2 regions of the Burkholderia aenigmatica genome follow, and region 1 is predicted to be linked to the other one. Evidence: riboswitches for the same ligand, from Rfam matches in the RefSeq annotation. Region 1 holds a riboswitch; the other holds the start of a gene.
What was found. A riboswitch is a leader RNA that binds a small molecule or an ion and turns the genes downstream of it on or off. The one in region 1 is predicted to bind thiamine pyrophosphate.
Positions count from the first base shown of each region.

Region 2: another riboswitch for thiamine pyrophosphate. It lies ahead of thiC (phosphomethylpyrimidine synthase ThiC); the one in region 1 lies ahead of ACN8ZM_RS01835 (FAD-dependent oxidoreductase).

Region 1 covers NZ_CP184468.1:385,634-393,066, forward strand. Annotated here, with positions in the region: gene ACN8ZM_RS01815 (alanine/glycine:cation symporter family protein) at 1-753, shown strand, start outside; gene thpR (RNA 2',3'-cyclic phosphodiesterase) at 750-1,316, shown strand; partial or broken gene ACN8ZM_RS01825 (short-chain dehydrogenase) at 1,516-1,726, opposite strand; gene ACN8ZM_RS01830 (ABC transporter ATP-binding protein/permease) at 1,752-3,521, opposite strand; TPP riboswitch at 3,791-3,914, shown strand; gene ACN8ZM_RS01835 (FAD-dependent oxidoreductase) at 4,146-5,282, shown strand; gene thiS (sulfur carrier protein ThiS) at 5,315-5,512, shown strand; gene ACN8ZM_RS01845 (thiazole synthase) at 5,551-6,366, shown strand; gene thiE (thiamine phosphate synthase) at 6,363-7,433, shown strand, end outside.
Region 2 covers NZ_CP184468.1:1,325,424-1,332,856, reverse strand. Annotated here, with positions in the region: gene ACN8ZM_RS06290 (helix-turn-helix domain-containing protein) at 1-167, shown strand, start outside; gene ACN8ZM_RS06285 (molybdopterin-dependent oxidoreductase) at 246-1,034, opposite strand; gene ACN8ZM_RS06280 (cytochrome b/b6 domain-containing protein) at 1,064-1,696, opposite strand; gene ACN8ZM_RS06275 (pentapeptide MXKDX repeat protein) at 1,788-2,063, opposite strand; TPP riboswitch at 2,333-2,449, shown strand; gene thiC (phosphomethylpyrimidine synthase ThiC) at 2,574-4,505, shown strand; gene ACN8ZM_RS06265 (glycine zipper 2TM domain-containing protein) at 4,764-4,976, shown strand; gene ACN8ZM_RS06260 (hypothetical protein) at 5,168-5,416, shown strand; gene ACN8ZM_RS06255 (DMT family transporter) at 5,560-6,486, shown strand; gene ACN8ZM_RS06250 (sensor domain-containing phosphodiesterase) at 6,907-7,433, shown strand, end outside.

The sequences.
Region 1 (7,433 bases):
GAGCAGGCAGCTGGCGGCCTGACGGGCTATGCGGTCAGCCAGGCGGTCGCGATGGGCGTGAAGCGCGGGCTGTTCTCGAACGAGGCCGGCATGGGCAGCGCGCCGAATGCGGCGGCGACCGCCAGCACGCGGCATCCGGTCGTGCAGGGGCTGATCCAGATGCTCGGCGTATTCGTCGACACGATCGTGATCTGCAGCGCGACCGCCTTCGTGATCCTGCTGTCGGGCCAGTACGAACTGGGCACCGGCATGGAAGGCGCGGCGCTCACGCAGCGCGCAATCGCGAGCCACGTCGGCGGCTGGGGCGGCATCTACATGGCGTTCGCGATCTTCTTCTTCGCGTACTCGTCGGTGATCGGCAACTACGCGTATGCGGAAGGCAACGTCGAATTCATCACAAAGCGGCGCGGCGTGCTGCCGCTGTTCCGCATCGCGGTGCTCGGCATGGTGATGTTCGGCAGCGTCGGGCAATTGCCGCTCGTGTGGGCGATGGCCGATACGAGCATGGGGCTGATGGCGATCATCAACCTGATCGCGATCCTCGCGCTCGGCAAGTATGCGCACGCCGCGTGGGCCGACTATCGCCGCCAGCGCGCGGCAGGCGTTGCCGATCCGGTGTTCACGCGCAACACGATTCCGGAACTCGCGAACGTGCTGCCGACCGACGTGTGGGGCGAGCATGGCCCGCTGCCGCAGCGTCCGGCCGTGGCCGATGCCGACAGCGTGCCGCGTGCGGTGGTGCGCGAGTCATGAACGGCGACCGGCTGCGCGTGTTCGTCGCGCTGATGCCCGATGTGGCATCGCGCGACGCGCTGCATGCGTTGCCGGTTACCCGTGGCGCGCGGCGTCCGCTGCCCGCGCAACTGCATGTGACGCTCGCGTTCGTCGGCGCGATCGAGCGGGCGTGCTGCGACGCGCTGGCCGCGTACCTGCCGGCGCTCGCGGCCGCGCATGCGCTGCCGTTGGTGCCGGTCGAACGGATCGCGTGGTGGCCGAGCCTGCCGCGCGCGCGGCTGATCGTCGCGGAACTGGCCGCCGAGCCGGCGTGTGCGGCGTTGAATGTCGCGCTGTCCGCGAAGCTGCGCGAGCTCGGCGTACCGGCGGATCGGCGGCCGTTCCGTCCGCACGTGACGCTCGCGCGGCTGCCGCACGATGCGGTCGGGCAGCCGGCGCACGGCGGTGCGGTGAAGCGGCCGGTTGCGCTGCGGTTCGACGCGCTCACGCTGTTCGAAAGCCGGTTGTCGCACGAAGGGGTGTCGCATCGGCCGATCGTGTCGGCGCCGATTGCACGGGCGGACGGCGCGGCAGCGGGTTGAGCCGTTCCGGCGAGGCCCGGCGAAGGCCGGCCGCCATCCTTGTCATGCGGCAGGCGGGCTTGCCGCTGCATCGGTTCGGCGACGTCGCGCGACGTCCGGCCTGCTACCCGTGGCGGGTGAGCGTCTATCCCGATGGATCGAGCTTCGATTCTCTCCCGGTGACGAGATCCGTCACCACCTTCCCCGACCCCATCGACATTGCCCGCCCGGGTTCACCAAGATCGCTGGAGAGTGTGATGCACACCGCGCCGGCCGCGGTGTACGCGCGGGCGACTTCGACTTCGGCGAGCCGGGCGCGTGCCGCTTTGTCCGCGTTGCGCGCATGCAGCGCCAATGCCATGCCGGGCGCGACGAGCCGTGAGCCGCCGCGCGCACGCCGCGCCGATCCCCGAACCGGCGCCGGTGATCAGCGCGCTCCGCGCGCGGCGCGTGCGCTTACGCGGCGACCTTGTCGCTGTCGTTCACGCGCTCGACGTTGATCGTGCCGACGTGGAACGCGGCCAGCGACTCGCGGTGCGCGATGCTGACGATCGCGGCCTTCGGCAGCCGTTCGGCGAACAGGTGGTAGAGGCGTGCCTCGTTGTCGGCGTCGAGCGCGCTCGTCGCTTCGTCGAGGAACAGGAAGTCGGGTTTGTGCAGCAGCACGCGTGCGCCGGCCAGGCGCTGCTGTTCGCCCGGCGACAGCACGCGGGTCCAGTGCGCGGTCTCGCCGAGGCGCTCGACGTAATCCTCGAGGCGGCATGCGCGCAGCGCGTCGCGGCAGGCTTCGTCGCTGAACGCGTCGGCCGTCGCCGGATAGGTGAGCGCGGCCTTCAGCGTGCCGATCGGCAGATAGCTCGTCTGCGGCACGAACATCATCCGCGCGCCGACCGGCGCATCGATCGCGCCGTCGCCGAACGGCCACAGGCCCGCGAGCGCGCGCATGAACGTGCTCTTGCCGGAACCCGACTTGCCGATCACGAGCCAGCGCGAGCCGGGCTCGATCGTGACGCTGCCGATGTTCGCGAGCGCGTTGCCGTTCGGCAGCGCGAGCTTGAGCGACGACGTCGACAGCGTCGTGTCGTCGACGTAGTGCAGGTTGATGCCGCCGTGCTCGGTCGCGGGCGACAGGCTTTCCTTCAGGTGCGACGTGCCCATCACGCGCTTGAATTCGCGCAGACGGTTGACGGTGGCGCGCCATTCGACGAGGGTCGAGTAGCTGTTGATGAACCACGAGAACGAATCGCTGACGGTGCCGAACGCGGACGAGATCTGCATCAGGACGCCGAACGAGAACGCGCCCGCGAAATAGCGCGGTGCGGCGACGACGAGCGGGAAGATGATCGCAATCTGCCCGTAGAAGCTCAGCACGAACGTGAGCCGCTTCGTGTACTTCATCACGCGCCACCAGTTGTCGCGGATGCGCAAGAAGAGGTTTTGCGCGTTGCCGGTCTCGGTCTTCTCGCCGTCGTAGAACGCGATCTGCTCGGCGTTCTCGCGCACGCGGATCAGCCCGAAGCGGAAGTCGGCCTCGACGCGCTGCTGCTGGTAGTTGATCGACACGAGCGGATGGCCGACCTTCTGGATGATCAGCGAGCCGATCACCGCGTACAGCGCGGCCGCCCACACCATGTAGCCGGGGATCGCGATCGGCGTCGCGCCGAGCGAGATCGTCAGCGCGCCGGCGAGCGACCACAGGATCGTGATGAACGACACGAGCGTGACGACCGTCGACAGCAGGTCGAGCGACAGCGCGAGGGTGGTCGTCGCGAACGACTGGAGGTCGTCGGTGATCCGCTGGTCGGGGTTGTCGGCGAGGCGGTCACGTTCGATCCGGTAGAACGCGCGATCGCCGAGCCACTGGCCGAGAAAGCGGTCGGTGAGCCACTGGCGCCAGCGGAAGCCGAGCATCTGCCGCAGGTAGCGGCCGTACACGGCGAGGATGATGAAGGCGAACGCGAGCGCGGAGAACTGCATCAGCAGGTTCGGGAAGTCGTGAACGTCCTTCGACTGCAGCGCGTTGTAGAACTCCGCGTTCCACTTGTTCAGCCGGACGTTGATCCAGACCACGCAGAGGTTGATCGCGATGATCGAGACCAGCAGGCCCCATGCGATTTTCCATTCGGACGATACCCAGTAGGGCTTGATGAGGCTCCATGCGGATACCGGGCGCTCGTCCTGCGGCGCGTCGGAGGCGGAGCGGACGGGATCGATCGATTGGGTCATGTGCTTCCTGATGAGTAGCCGGCGCGCGGGCCGGGCGAAGCCGGGCGCGCGCCGCGATACGGCATGCCGGGACGCGGCGCCGACTGACGGCGGGCGTCCGGATGGTCGCCCGCGCGTCTTAAACGGCACTTAAGGCCGGCGGTGACGCGGCAACCGGCCGCTCGCGCGGCCGGCCTGCGGGCATTGTGCCAGAGCGGCGCGGCACGACGGCGAATTTGCCGCAAGGGGGACAGTTTGCGGCGCTTTCCGCTTTTATGGTCTAATGGCCGACGACGAAACAGGGGTGCTTTGTGGCGCGGCCGGCAGATGTTCCAGGCAGCGCGATGAGGCTGAGAAAGACCCTTCGCACCCGATCCGGGTAATACCGGCGAGGGAAGTTTCTGATCCCGCCGGGTCGCGCTGGCTGCCATCCCACATGGTCAGCGCCCTTGTCCCGCCCGGCCGGCCTTTGCTGCCGGTTTCGTCCTTTTGGGTACGCGCTTTGCGCGTTACGGAAGGAATGATGACCGCACAATCTTCAGTCTTTTGCATGGTTCCCGGCCCGATGTCGCGTGCGTTCGCGCACGGCGGCGCGTGCGCGTGCGCATCGACGTTCGTCGTGCGCGCTTGCGCGGAGGGTGCGCGATGAACGCCCGGGATTCCCGACCCGACTTCGCGGTGCTCGGCGGCGGCCTCGTCGGCCGCCTGATCGCATGGCGGCTCGCAGGCGACGGGCATCGTGTCGCGCTTTACGAGCGCGGCGGCCCGGACGGCGAACAGTCGGCCGCGTGGATCGCGGCTGCGATGCTCGCGCCGCTCGCTGAAGCGGCGAGCGCGGAGCTGCTGATCACCGAGCTCGGCGCAGCGTCGCTCGCGCGCTGGCCGCAGTGGCTCGCGGAACTGCCGGAACCCGTCTTCTTCCAGCATCACGGCACGCTCGTCGTCTGGCATCACGCGGATCGTGCGGAGGCGCCGTTGTTCGAGCGGCGCGTGCGCGCGAACGCGCCGGCCGACCTGTTCGACAGCGGGTTCGTGACGCTCGCCGGCGCGCAGGTCGATGCGGCCGAGCCGGTGCTCGCGGGCCGCTTCGCGCGCGGCCTGCTGCTGCCGAACGAAGGCCAGCTCGACAATCGCCAGGCGCTGCGGGCGCTCGCGGCCGGCCTCGTCGAACGCGGCGTCGACCTGCACTGGCACGTCACGATCGACGACGCGAACCTGCCCGCCGCGCATTTCACGATCGATTGCCGCGGGCTGGGCGCGAAACCCGCGCTGCCCGCGTTGCGCGGCATCCGCGGCGAAGTCGCGCGCGTGCGCGCGCCCGGCATCGGGCTCACCCGGCCCGTGCGGCTGCTGCATCCGCGCTACCCGCTGTACATCGCACCGAAGCAGGACGATCTCTATGTGATCGGCGCGACCGAAGTGGAGGGCGAGGACATGTCGCCCGTCAGCGTGCGCTCCGCGCTCGAACTGCTGAGCGCGGCGTTCTCCGTGCATCCGGCGTTCGGCGAGGCACGCATCCTCGAGCTCAATGCGCAGTGCCGGCCGACGCTGCCCGATCATCGCCCGGCGGTGATCTGGGACGGCGCGTCGACGCTTGCCGTCAACGGCCTGTACCGGCACGGCTTCATGATCGCGCCGGAAGTCGCGCACGCGGCGGTTGCGGTCGCCGAAGCCGCGCTGGGCGGCGCGTTCGGCGACGCCGACGCGTTTGCCGCGTGGCGCGACGCGGCGCGCTGGCCGACGCTCCTTCATCACCGCAACGACGCGCGCCAGCCGGCCTGACGCGCGCCGCCGACCGAATTCGACGAAGCCTCATGGATATCCAGATCAACCAACAGACCCTGACGTTGCCCGACGGCGCAACGGTGTCCGACGCGCTCGCCGCGTACGGCGCGCGTCCGCCGTACGCGGTCGCGCTGAACGGCAACTTCGTCGCGCGCACGCAGCACGCGGCGCGCGCACTCGCGGCGGGCGACAAGCTCGACGTCGTGCACCCCGTCGCGGGCGGCTGAGCGCCGCCGGATCGTCCCCGCTCTTCCAGGAAAACGACATGACGTCCCACACCTCCGCCGACGCGTTGACGCTGTACGGCGAAACCTTCGCAAGCCGCGTGCTGATCGGCACGTCGCGCTATCCGTCGCTGCAGTCGCTGTCCGATTCGATCGCCGCGTCGCGGCCGGGGATGGTGACGGTCGCGCTGCGCCGCCAGATGACGGGCGGTACGGCCGAAGCCGGCTTCTTCGACCTGCTCAAGCGCCACGCGGTGCCGCTGCTGCCGAACACGGCCGGCTGCCAGACCGTCGCCGAAGCCGTGACGACCGCGCACATGGCGCGCGAGGTGTTCGGCACCGACTGGATCAAGCTCGAACTGATCGGCGACGACTACACGCTGCAGCCCGACCCGGTCGGCCTGATCGAAGCGGCCGCGCAACTGGTCAAGGACGGTTTCAAGGTGCTGCCGTACTGCACCGAGGATCTGGTGATCGGCCGGCGCCTGCTCGACGTCGGCTGCGAGGCGCTGATGCCGTGGGGCGCGCCGATCGGCACGGGCAAGGGCGTCGTGAACCCGTACGGCCTGCGCGTGCTGCGCGAGCGGCTGCCCGACGTGCCGCTGATCGTCGATGCGGGGCTCGGCGTGCCGTCGCACGCGTGCCAGGTGATGGAGTGGGGCTTCGACGGCGTGTTGCTGAACACCGCCGTGTCGCAGGCCACGCACCCCGAGATCATGGCGCGCGCGTTTGCGCAGGGGGTCGAGGCCGGCCGTGCCGCATATCTCGCCGGGCCGATGGACGCGCGCGAGACCGCGCACGCGAGCACGCCGGTCGTCGGGATGCCGTTCTGGCACCAGGACGGGGGCGGCGCATGAGCACGCGTTTCGCGGATGCATTCTGGCCGCCGGCCGACGAACTGGCCGAAGCGGCCGAACGGATTCGCGCCCGGCTCGGCGACTGGCCTGGCGGCGCCGCGCCGTGGCGGCTCTGCGTCGCGGTGCCCGACGCGCCGGCCGACGGCGACGTGCTGATCGTATCGGCCGGCGACCGCGCCGCGCAGGCGCGTGCGTCGGCCGCATCGCGGCCCGCGGCGCCGGGCGCGGTCGCGATCGAATTCGACGAGCAGGGCGCGGTGCTGCACACGGCGGGCGCGCGCCACGCGCTCGACGCCGCGCATCCGCTCGCGGACGACTGGATCGCTGCGCTCGCCGCGTTCCTCGATTGCGGCTTTGCGCCGGTCGATGCGCTGGTGCTGGCGCTGGCCTGGCGCGACGGCGACGAAACGCGCGCCGCCGATGCGTGGCCGGTCGATGCCGCGCGGTTCCCGCGTGTCGCCGGGTTGCCGGCCGCGCCCGAACCGGCATTCGCGCCGTGCCCCGCGCAACTTGGCCTTTATCCGGTCGTGCCGGACGCCGAATGGGTCGAGCGCGTGCTCGATTGCGGCGTGCGGACCGTGCAGCTGCGTGTGAAAGGCGCAACGCCGGACGCCTTGCGGCGGGACATCGCGCGCGCGGTCGCGGCCGGGCGCCGCTATCCGGATGCGCGCGTGTTCATCAACGATCACTGGCAGATCGCCGTAGAAGAAGGGGCGTACGGCGTTCATCTGGGCCAGGAAGACCTCGAAACGGCCGATCTGGCCGCGATCGCGCGCGCGGGCCTGCGGCTCGGACTTTCGAGCCACGGTTATTACGAAATGTTGCGAGCGCTGCACGAGCGCCCGAGTTACCTCGCGCTCGGCCCCGTGTACGCAACCGCGACCAAGGCCGTTGCTGCGCCGCCACAGGGCCTCGCGCGGATCGCCCGTTATGCGCGCTTCGCGGGCGCGCGGGCGCCGCTCGTCGCGATCGGCGGGGTGGGGCTCGACGCGCTGCCGGCCGTACTGGCAACGGGCGTCGGCAGTGTCGCGGTGGTCAGCGCGGTGACGGGGGCGGCCGACTATCGG
Region 2 (7,433 bases), 940 kb from region 1:
AGCTCGAGCTCAGTCAGGCCCAGGCCGCGAAACAGCTGGGTGTCACGCAGCCGCGCGTCTCCGACCTGATGCGCGGCAAGATCAACCTGTTCGGGCTCGACGCGCTCGTGAACATGGCGGCGGCTGTCGGCCTGCGCGTCGACCTCCAGGTACGCGAATCCGCGTGACGCGTCACGTGCGATGCCCGATGCATCGCGGCACGCGCATGCGCCGCCACCGCGTGCCACGCACCGCTCACGATTCGCTCACGATCCGCCGAACCAGTTGTACCCCTGGTCGACCCAGTAGCCACCCGGAAACGTATCGGTCACGAAGATCTCCATGATGTGCTTCGGGTTCTTGTAGCCGAGCTTGGTCGGCATCCGCAGCTTCATCGGGAAGCCAAATTCCGGCGGCAACCGATGGCCGTCGTAGTCGAACGCGAGCAGCGTCTGCGGATGCAGCGCGGTCGGCATGTCGATGCTCTCGTAGTAATCGTCCGCGCACTTGAAGCCGACGTACTTCGCCCGCGTATCGGCACCGGCGCGCGCGAGAAACGCGCCGAACGGCGTGCCGCCCCAGCGGCCGATCGCGCTCCACCCTTCCACGCAGATATGCCGCGTGATCTGTTCCGCGTGCGGCAGCGCATACAGTTCGTCGAGCGTCCACACGCGCTTGCCCGTCACGCGGCCGGACAACACGAGCCGATACGTCGACGCGTCGACGTGCGGCACGTCGTCGATTCCGTAGTACGCGTTGAACGGGAACGGTCGCGTGATATCGGCTTCGGTGTAGGTCGGCGCGAGCCGCTCGCCGCTGAACAGCCACGCCTGCACGCGGTCGTTCATGCGCGACACCTTCTCGAGGAACGTGTTGACCGACGCGTCGTCCTTCAGCGTGCAGCCGGTCAGCATCGTCAGGCCGCCGATCGTCAGCACGCGCCGGTTGAACAGCCGTCGCGACGGCATCTCGAGCTCGCGGCGCACGTCGAGTTCGAGCGACTTCCGGTCGAGCGTCCAGCGCGAACCGTCGCGCTTGTATTCGGATTCCGACATGATGATTTCCTTCACCCGAAGTTGACGGGTCAGCGCCCGCGCAGCATCGCGAGCAGCGAGCGCGGCACCAGCAGTGCCATCGCGACGTGAACGACAAAGAATGCGACGAGCAGCGACATCGCCCAGAAGTGCACGACACGCGCGTTGTCGTAGCCGCCGAACAATTCGCGCAGCAGCGGAAATTGCACGGATTTCCAGATCGTGAGTCCGGACAGCACCAGCACGACGAGATCGACGATCGCGGTCAGATAGGCGGCACGCTGCACCGCGTTGTAGACGCTCAGGTCGTCGTGCGACAGCCGCCCGCCCAGCGCGGCACGGATGTCGCGCCAGATCGACGCCGGCGTGACGGGCAGCATCTTGCGCGCGAGGCGCCCCGTCGCGATCGACATCGCGAGGTAGAACAGCCCGTTGAAGACGAGCAGCCACATCGCCGCGAAATGCCATTGCAGCGCGCCGCCGAGCCAGCCGCCGATCGTGATCCCGTGCGGGAACGTGAACGGCGGATAGATCGGCGACGCGTCGTAGATACGCCAGCCGGACAGCACCATCAGGATCGCCGCAAGCGCGTTGAGCCAGTGGCTCGCGCGCACCCACAGCGGATGGATCGGGCGCGCGGGCGGCGTGGCGGCCGCGCGGCCGGCGGCAGGAACGGTTTGCATGATGAAGTCTCCCGGAATGGGTCGACGAAACACGATGCGGGCGGGCGGCCGCCGTGCGACGCACGCGCCGGCCGCGCCGCGTCCGCCTCCGTCAGTACGACGGCGTCATCTTGTCGCCCGACGACTTGCCCATCTCGTCGTGCGACATCCCGTCCTTCTTCATCGCGTCTTTCTTCATCGCATGCTTCTTCATGCCGTCCTTCTTCATCGCGTCATGGCCCATCGCATCCTTGGCCATCGCGTCGTGGCCCATCGCGTCCTTCGACATCGACGAACCTGGCTGCGACATGGCGTCGTTCTGCGCATACGCGCCCGTGGCGATCGTGGCGAAAGCAGCAACGCAAGCGGCAATCAGACCTTTTTTCATGACATCTCTCCAAAACATGGGTTTAAGGAGCCGAATAGACGGACGACGTCGCGGGAAATGACAGCCGCTGCGAATATTTTTTTTGAGGTCGCGCGAAAGCGCGCCATGTTGCACCGCGTCGCCACGGCCAGCCAAGCCGTGGCGCCATGCGGCGGCGACGCGCGCTGCCATTTCGACGGGCCATCGTACCGCCCGCCATGCTGCGGCCGCACCGGGGCAGCCGATCCTCTCCCGGTTGAAACCGCCGCCAAGCCAGTGTATCGTGTGCCCTGCTAACGCGGGGGTCCTGCAATGCGTTCGGTCAAACAACCGGCATTGCGGGTGAGAAATACCCTTTGAACCTGATCTGGATAATGCCAGCGCAGGGAAGCGTACGGATTTCACCGCCATCCTTCTGACGAAATCCGCCGCCTCACCAAGCCTCGTCTCCTGCTTAGCTCGAGCCCCACATACGTCAAGGGCTCCGGGCAAGCGCCGAAGCGCCTGTCCGGCGCTCACACAGGAGATTGCATGAACGCCAATCCGAAGTTTCTGTCCGCCGACGCTCATGTCGATGCCGCGGCCGTCGCCCCGCTGCCGAATTCCCGCAAGGTTTATGTCACCGGCTCGCAGCCCGACATCCGCGTGCCGATGCGTGAAATCACGCAGGCCGACACGCCGACCGGCTTCGGCGGCGAAAAGAATCCGCCGATCTACGTGTACGACACGTCGGGCCCCTATACCGATCCGGACGCGAAGATCGACATCCGCGCAGGCCTGGCCGCGCTGCGTCAGGGCTGGATCGAGGCACGCGGCGACACCGAAGTGCTCGGCGGCCTGTCGAGCCAGTACGGCCTCGAGCGCGCGGCCGATCCGGCCACCGCCGACCTGCGGTTCCCGGGCCTGCACCGCAACCCGCGCCGCGCCCAGGCCGGCAAGAACGTCACGCAGATGCACTATGCGCGCCAGGGCATCATCACGCCGGAAATGGAATACATCGCGATCCGCGAGAACCAGCGCCGCGCCGAGTACCTCGAGAGCCTGAAGGCAAGCGGCCCGAACGGCGCGAAGCTCGCCGCGATGATGGGGCGCCAGCACCCGGGCCAGGCGTTCGGCGCAGCGGCCTTCGGCGCGAACGCGCCGGCCGAGATCACGCCGGAATTCGTGCGCTCGGAAGTGGCGTGCGGCCGTGCGATCATCCCCGCGAACATCAACCACCCGGAATCCGAGCCGATGATCATCGGCCGCAACTTCCTCGTGAAGATCAACGCGAACATCGGCAACTCGGCCGTCACGTCGTCGATCGGCGAGGAAGTCGACAAGATGACGTGGGCGATCCGCTGGGGCGGCGACACGGTGATGGACCTGTCGACCGGCAAGCACATCCATGAAACGCGCGAGTGGATCATCCGCAACAGCCCGGTGCCGATCGGCACGGTGCCGATCTACCAGGCGCTCGAAAAGGTCAACGGCAAGGCCGAGGATCTCACCTGGGAAATCTTCCGCGACACGCTGATCGAACAGGCCGAGCAAGGCGTCGACTACTTCACGATCCATGCGGGCGTGCGCCTGCAGTACGTGCCGCTCACCGCGAACCGGATGACCGGCATCGTGTCGCGCGGCGGCTCGATCATGGCGAAGTGGTGCCTCGCGCATCACAAGGAAAGCTTCCTGTACGAACACTTCGAAGAGATCTGCGAGATCATGAAGGCGTACGACGTGAGCTTCTCGCTCGGCGACGGCCTGCGTCCCGGCTCGATCTACGACGCGAACGACGAAGCGCAGCTCGGCGAGCTGAAGACGCTCGGCGAACTCACGCAGATCGCGTGGAAGCACGACGTGCAGGTGATGATCGAAGGCCCCGGCCACGTGCCGATGCAGTTGATCAAGGAGAACATGGATCTCCAGCTCGACTGGTGCAAGGAAGCGCCGTTCTACACGCTCGGGCCGCTGACCACCGACATCGCACCGGGCTACGACCACATCACGTCCGGTATCGGCGCCGCGATGATCGGCTGGTTCGGCACCGCGATGCTGTGCTACGTGACGCCGAAGGAACACCTCGGCCTGCCGAACAAGGACGACGTGAAGGAAGGCATCATCACGTACAAGCTCGCCGCGCACGCAGCCGATCTCGCGAAGGGCCACCCGGGCGCGCAGGTGCGTGACAACGCGCTGTCAAAGGCGCGCTTCGAGTTCCGCTGGGAAGACCAGTTCAACATCGGCCTCGATCCGGACAAGGCGCGCGAATTCCACGACGAAACGCTGCCGAAGGATTCGGCGAAGGTTGCGCACTTCTGCTCGATGTGCGGCCCGCACTTCTGCTCGATGAAGATCACGCAGGACGTGCGCGAGTTCGCGGCGCAGCAGGGCGTGTCGGAAACCGAAGCGCTGAAGAAGGGGATGGAAGTGAAGGCCGTCGAGTTCGTGAAGACCGGCGCCGAGATCTATCACCGTCAGTAAGCGCATGCGGTGATCCGGCGATCCTCGCCGGATCACCTCGCGATTCGCGATGTACGAAGCCCGCTTTCGAGCGGGCTTTTTTGCGCATGTCGCATGCCTGCCTGCGCACCGGGAAACCACCGGAAACAATTCATTACGAAACCACGCGAGCCTTAACAAGTCCTTACAGCAGCGTCGGGGGGCGGCGCGTAGATTGGGTTCATGCGCGGCCGCCGGCCGGTCGCGTGTCCTCCGTTCACAACCGCAAGGACAACGATCATGAATTCGATACGGCGTATTGGGGTATGCGCGCTGCTCGTCGCGACCGTGGCCAGCCTGTCGGCCTGTGACTCGATGACGAGACGCCAGCGCGACACGGCAATCGGTGCAGGTGTCGGCGGCGTCGCCGGCGCAGCAATCGGCGGCAGCGCGCTGTCGACGCTGGGCGGCGCGGCGGCCGGCGGCATCATCGGCAACCAGGTCGGCAAGTAAGCGGCGACGCGCGCCGCGACAGTCAACCAGACGGCGTTTTCGCGGTGCGGAAGCGCCGTTTTCGCATGCGGCGCCGCAACGTGACCGGCAGCCTGCACGGAAATGATCCGTTACCGTTTTGCACACCGTGTCATCGGCGCGCGGCCTAAGCTTAAGCATCTGCCGATTGCCGGCTCCGCCGGAGAGACATCATGAACAGGACCCTCGTCGCCGCGGCGCTCGCGTGCGTGACGCTCGCCGGCTGCTACTACCCGTACGGCTATTATCCTGGCGGCTATTACACGGCTGCACCGGTGCAGCCGGCCCCCGTCTACGTCGATCCGGGCCCCGCCTATTACTATCCGGCACCGGCCTATGCACCTGCGTGGGGCGGCTATTGGGGCCCGGCGCTGTCGCTCAATTTCGGCTTCGGCGGACGCGGCGGCTGGCGCCATCATTGATCGGGCGCGACCGCCGGCTGGCGGCCGCCCCGCGCCGGCAACCGGCGACATTCCCGTTTCTTGCCATTTCATCGAATCGTGAAACGACGGCGTGGTCACGGGGTGTAAGATTCTCCGCATCCGTTCCCCGCCCTTCACGATCGATGTCCCCCAAGAACGCCCTTCTGCTGACTGTGCTCGCTGCCCTGTGGGGTGCGTCGTTCCTGTTTATCCGGATCGGCGTCGTCGATCTGGGCGTCGCGCCGTTGATGGCGTTGCGCGTGGGTATCGGCGCGCTGTTTCTCGCGGGCTTCGCGCTGACGCGCTTCAAGCCCGCCGATCTCGGCGCCCGGCTGCGCCGTCATGCGTGGCCGTTGTTCGTCGTCGGCGCGCTGAACTCGGGCATCCCGTTCTGCCTGTTCGCGTTCGCCGAATTGACGCTGTCGGCCGGCGTGACGTCGGTGATCAACGCGACGACGCCGCTGTGGGGCGCGCTCGTGGCCTACCTGTGGTTGAAGGACAAGCTGTCGCTGCCGCGCGTGCTTGGCCTCGTGATCGGTTTCGCCGGCGTGCTCACGCTCGTGTGGAACCAGATCGCGAGTGCGCACGGCGAAACGGGCGCGACCGCGACCGCGCTCGCCGCCGCCGCGGCGCTCGGTGCGACGCTGCTGTACGGCATCGCAGCCAATTACGCGAAGCGCAAGTTGACCGGCGTCGATCCGCTCGTCAACGCGACCGGCAGCATGATCGGCTCGACCCTCCTGCTGCTGCCGTTCGCGATCGCCACCTGGCCGGCCGCACCGGTCGGCGCACACGCATGGGGCTCGGTACTCGCCCTCGGTGTGGCCTGCACGGGCATCGCGTATTTCATCTACTTCTACCTGATCGCACATGTCGGCCCCGCCCGCGCGATTACCGTGACGTTCGTGATCCCCGTGTTCGGCCTGTTGTGGGGTGCGCTGTTCCTCGGCGAACACGTGACGGCCGTGATGATCGAAGGCTGCGCGATCGTGCTCGTCGGCACCGCGCTCGCGACCGGCGCGATCAAGCGGATTCCCGGGATCCGGCCGCGCAGCGGCGAAGCGACCTGACGATTCATTCGGGCGCACGCACCGCCGTCGGTCGGGCCGTGATGCCTGGCGGCCAGGCGCCAACCATTTGCCGCCACGCTGCGAATGGTGCCGCAGCGCGGCCGGTATTCCTCTGACGGCGACATTCGCTCGCCACGTTCGCACGTCACCGCGCACCCCATGCCGCCGGATTGCCATGTGCGGCGGCGATGCCCTCTTTCACTTCGCGGTGGTCACGCGCGGCGCCGACGCCAGCCGCATACCCGTGTGCGTCTGGAGTTTCCCTGATACGCGAGCGGCCCCATTCCCGTTACACTCCGAACACTTACCCGCAGAAGGCGGCCTCGATGTCCCACGTCCTTTCGCGTCCGCCCGCGCGGGCGACTGCTTCAGCGTGGCGGCGCGCTGCCGCTCCTCCGCTCGACCCCGGGCACCGTTGACATGAAGCCCGCCCGCGATCTCTCGCTCGACTCCCTGCTCGAACGCCTCACGCCGACGCCCGGCGGCTGGCTCGCCACCTATCGCACCACGACGCTGCGCAGCGTGTTCCAGCCCGTGCTGTCGATCACGCACAAGCGGGTCGTCGGTTACGAGGCGCTGCTGCGCGTCGTCGACGCGAACGGCGCGCTGATCTCGCCCACCGCGCTGTTCGACAAGACGCGCGCCGACGCCGACGCGCTGCTGCTCGACCGGCTCGCGCGCTGCCTGCACACGGCCAACTTCGTCGCGCAGGGCATCGGCGACGGCTGGCTGTTCCTGAACGTCACGCCGCGCGTGCTCGACACGGGCCTCGTGCAGCGCGAATTCGTCGAGGCGCTGTGCCGGCATTTCGCGCTGCCGCCGAACCGCATCGTGCTGGAAGTCGTCGAACAGCCCGCGCGTGACGAAGCCGCGCTCGCCCGCACGATCGACATGATCCAGCATCGCGACTTCCTGATCGCGATCGACGATTTCGGCACAGGATTCTC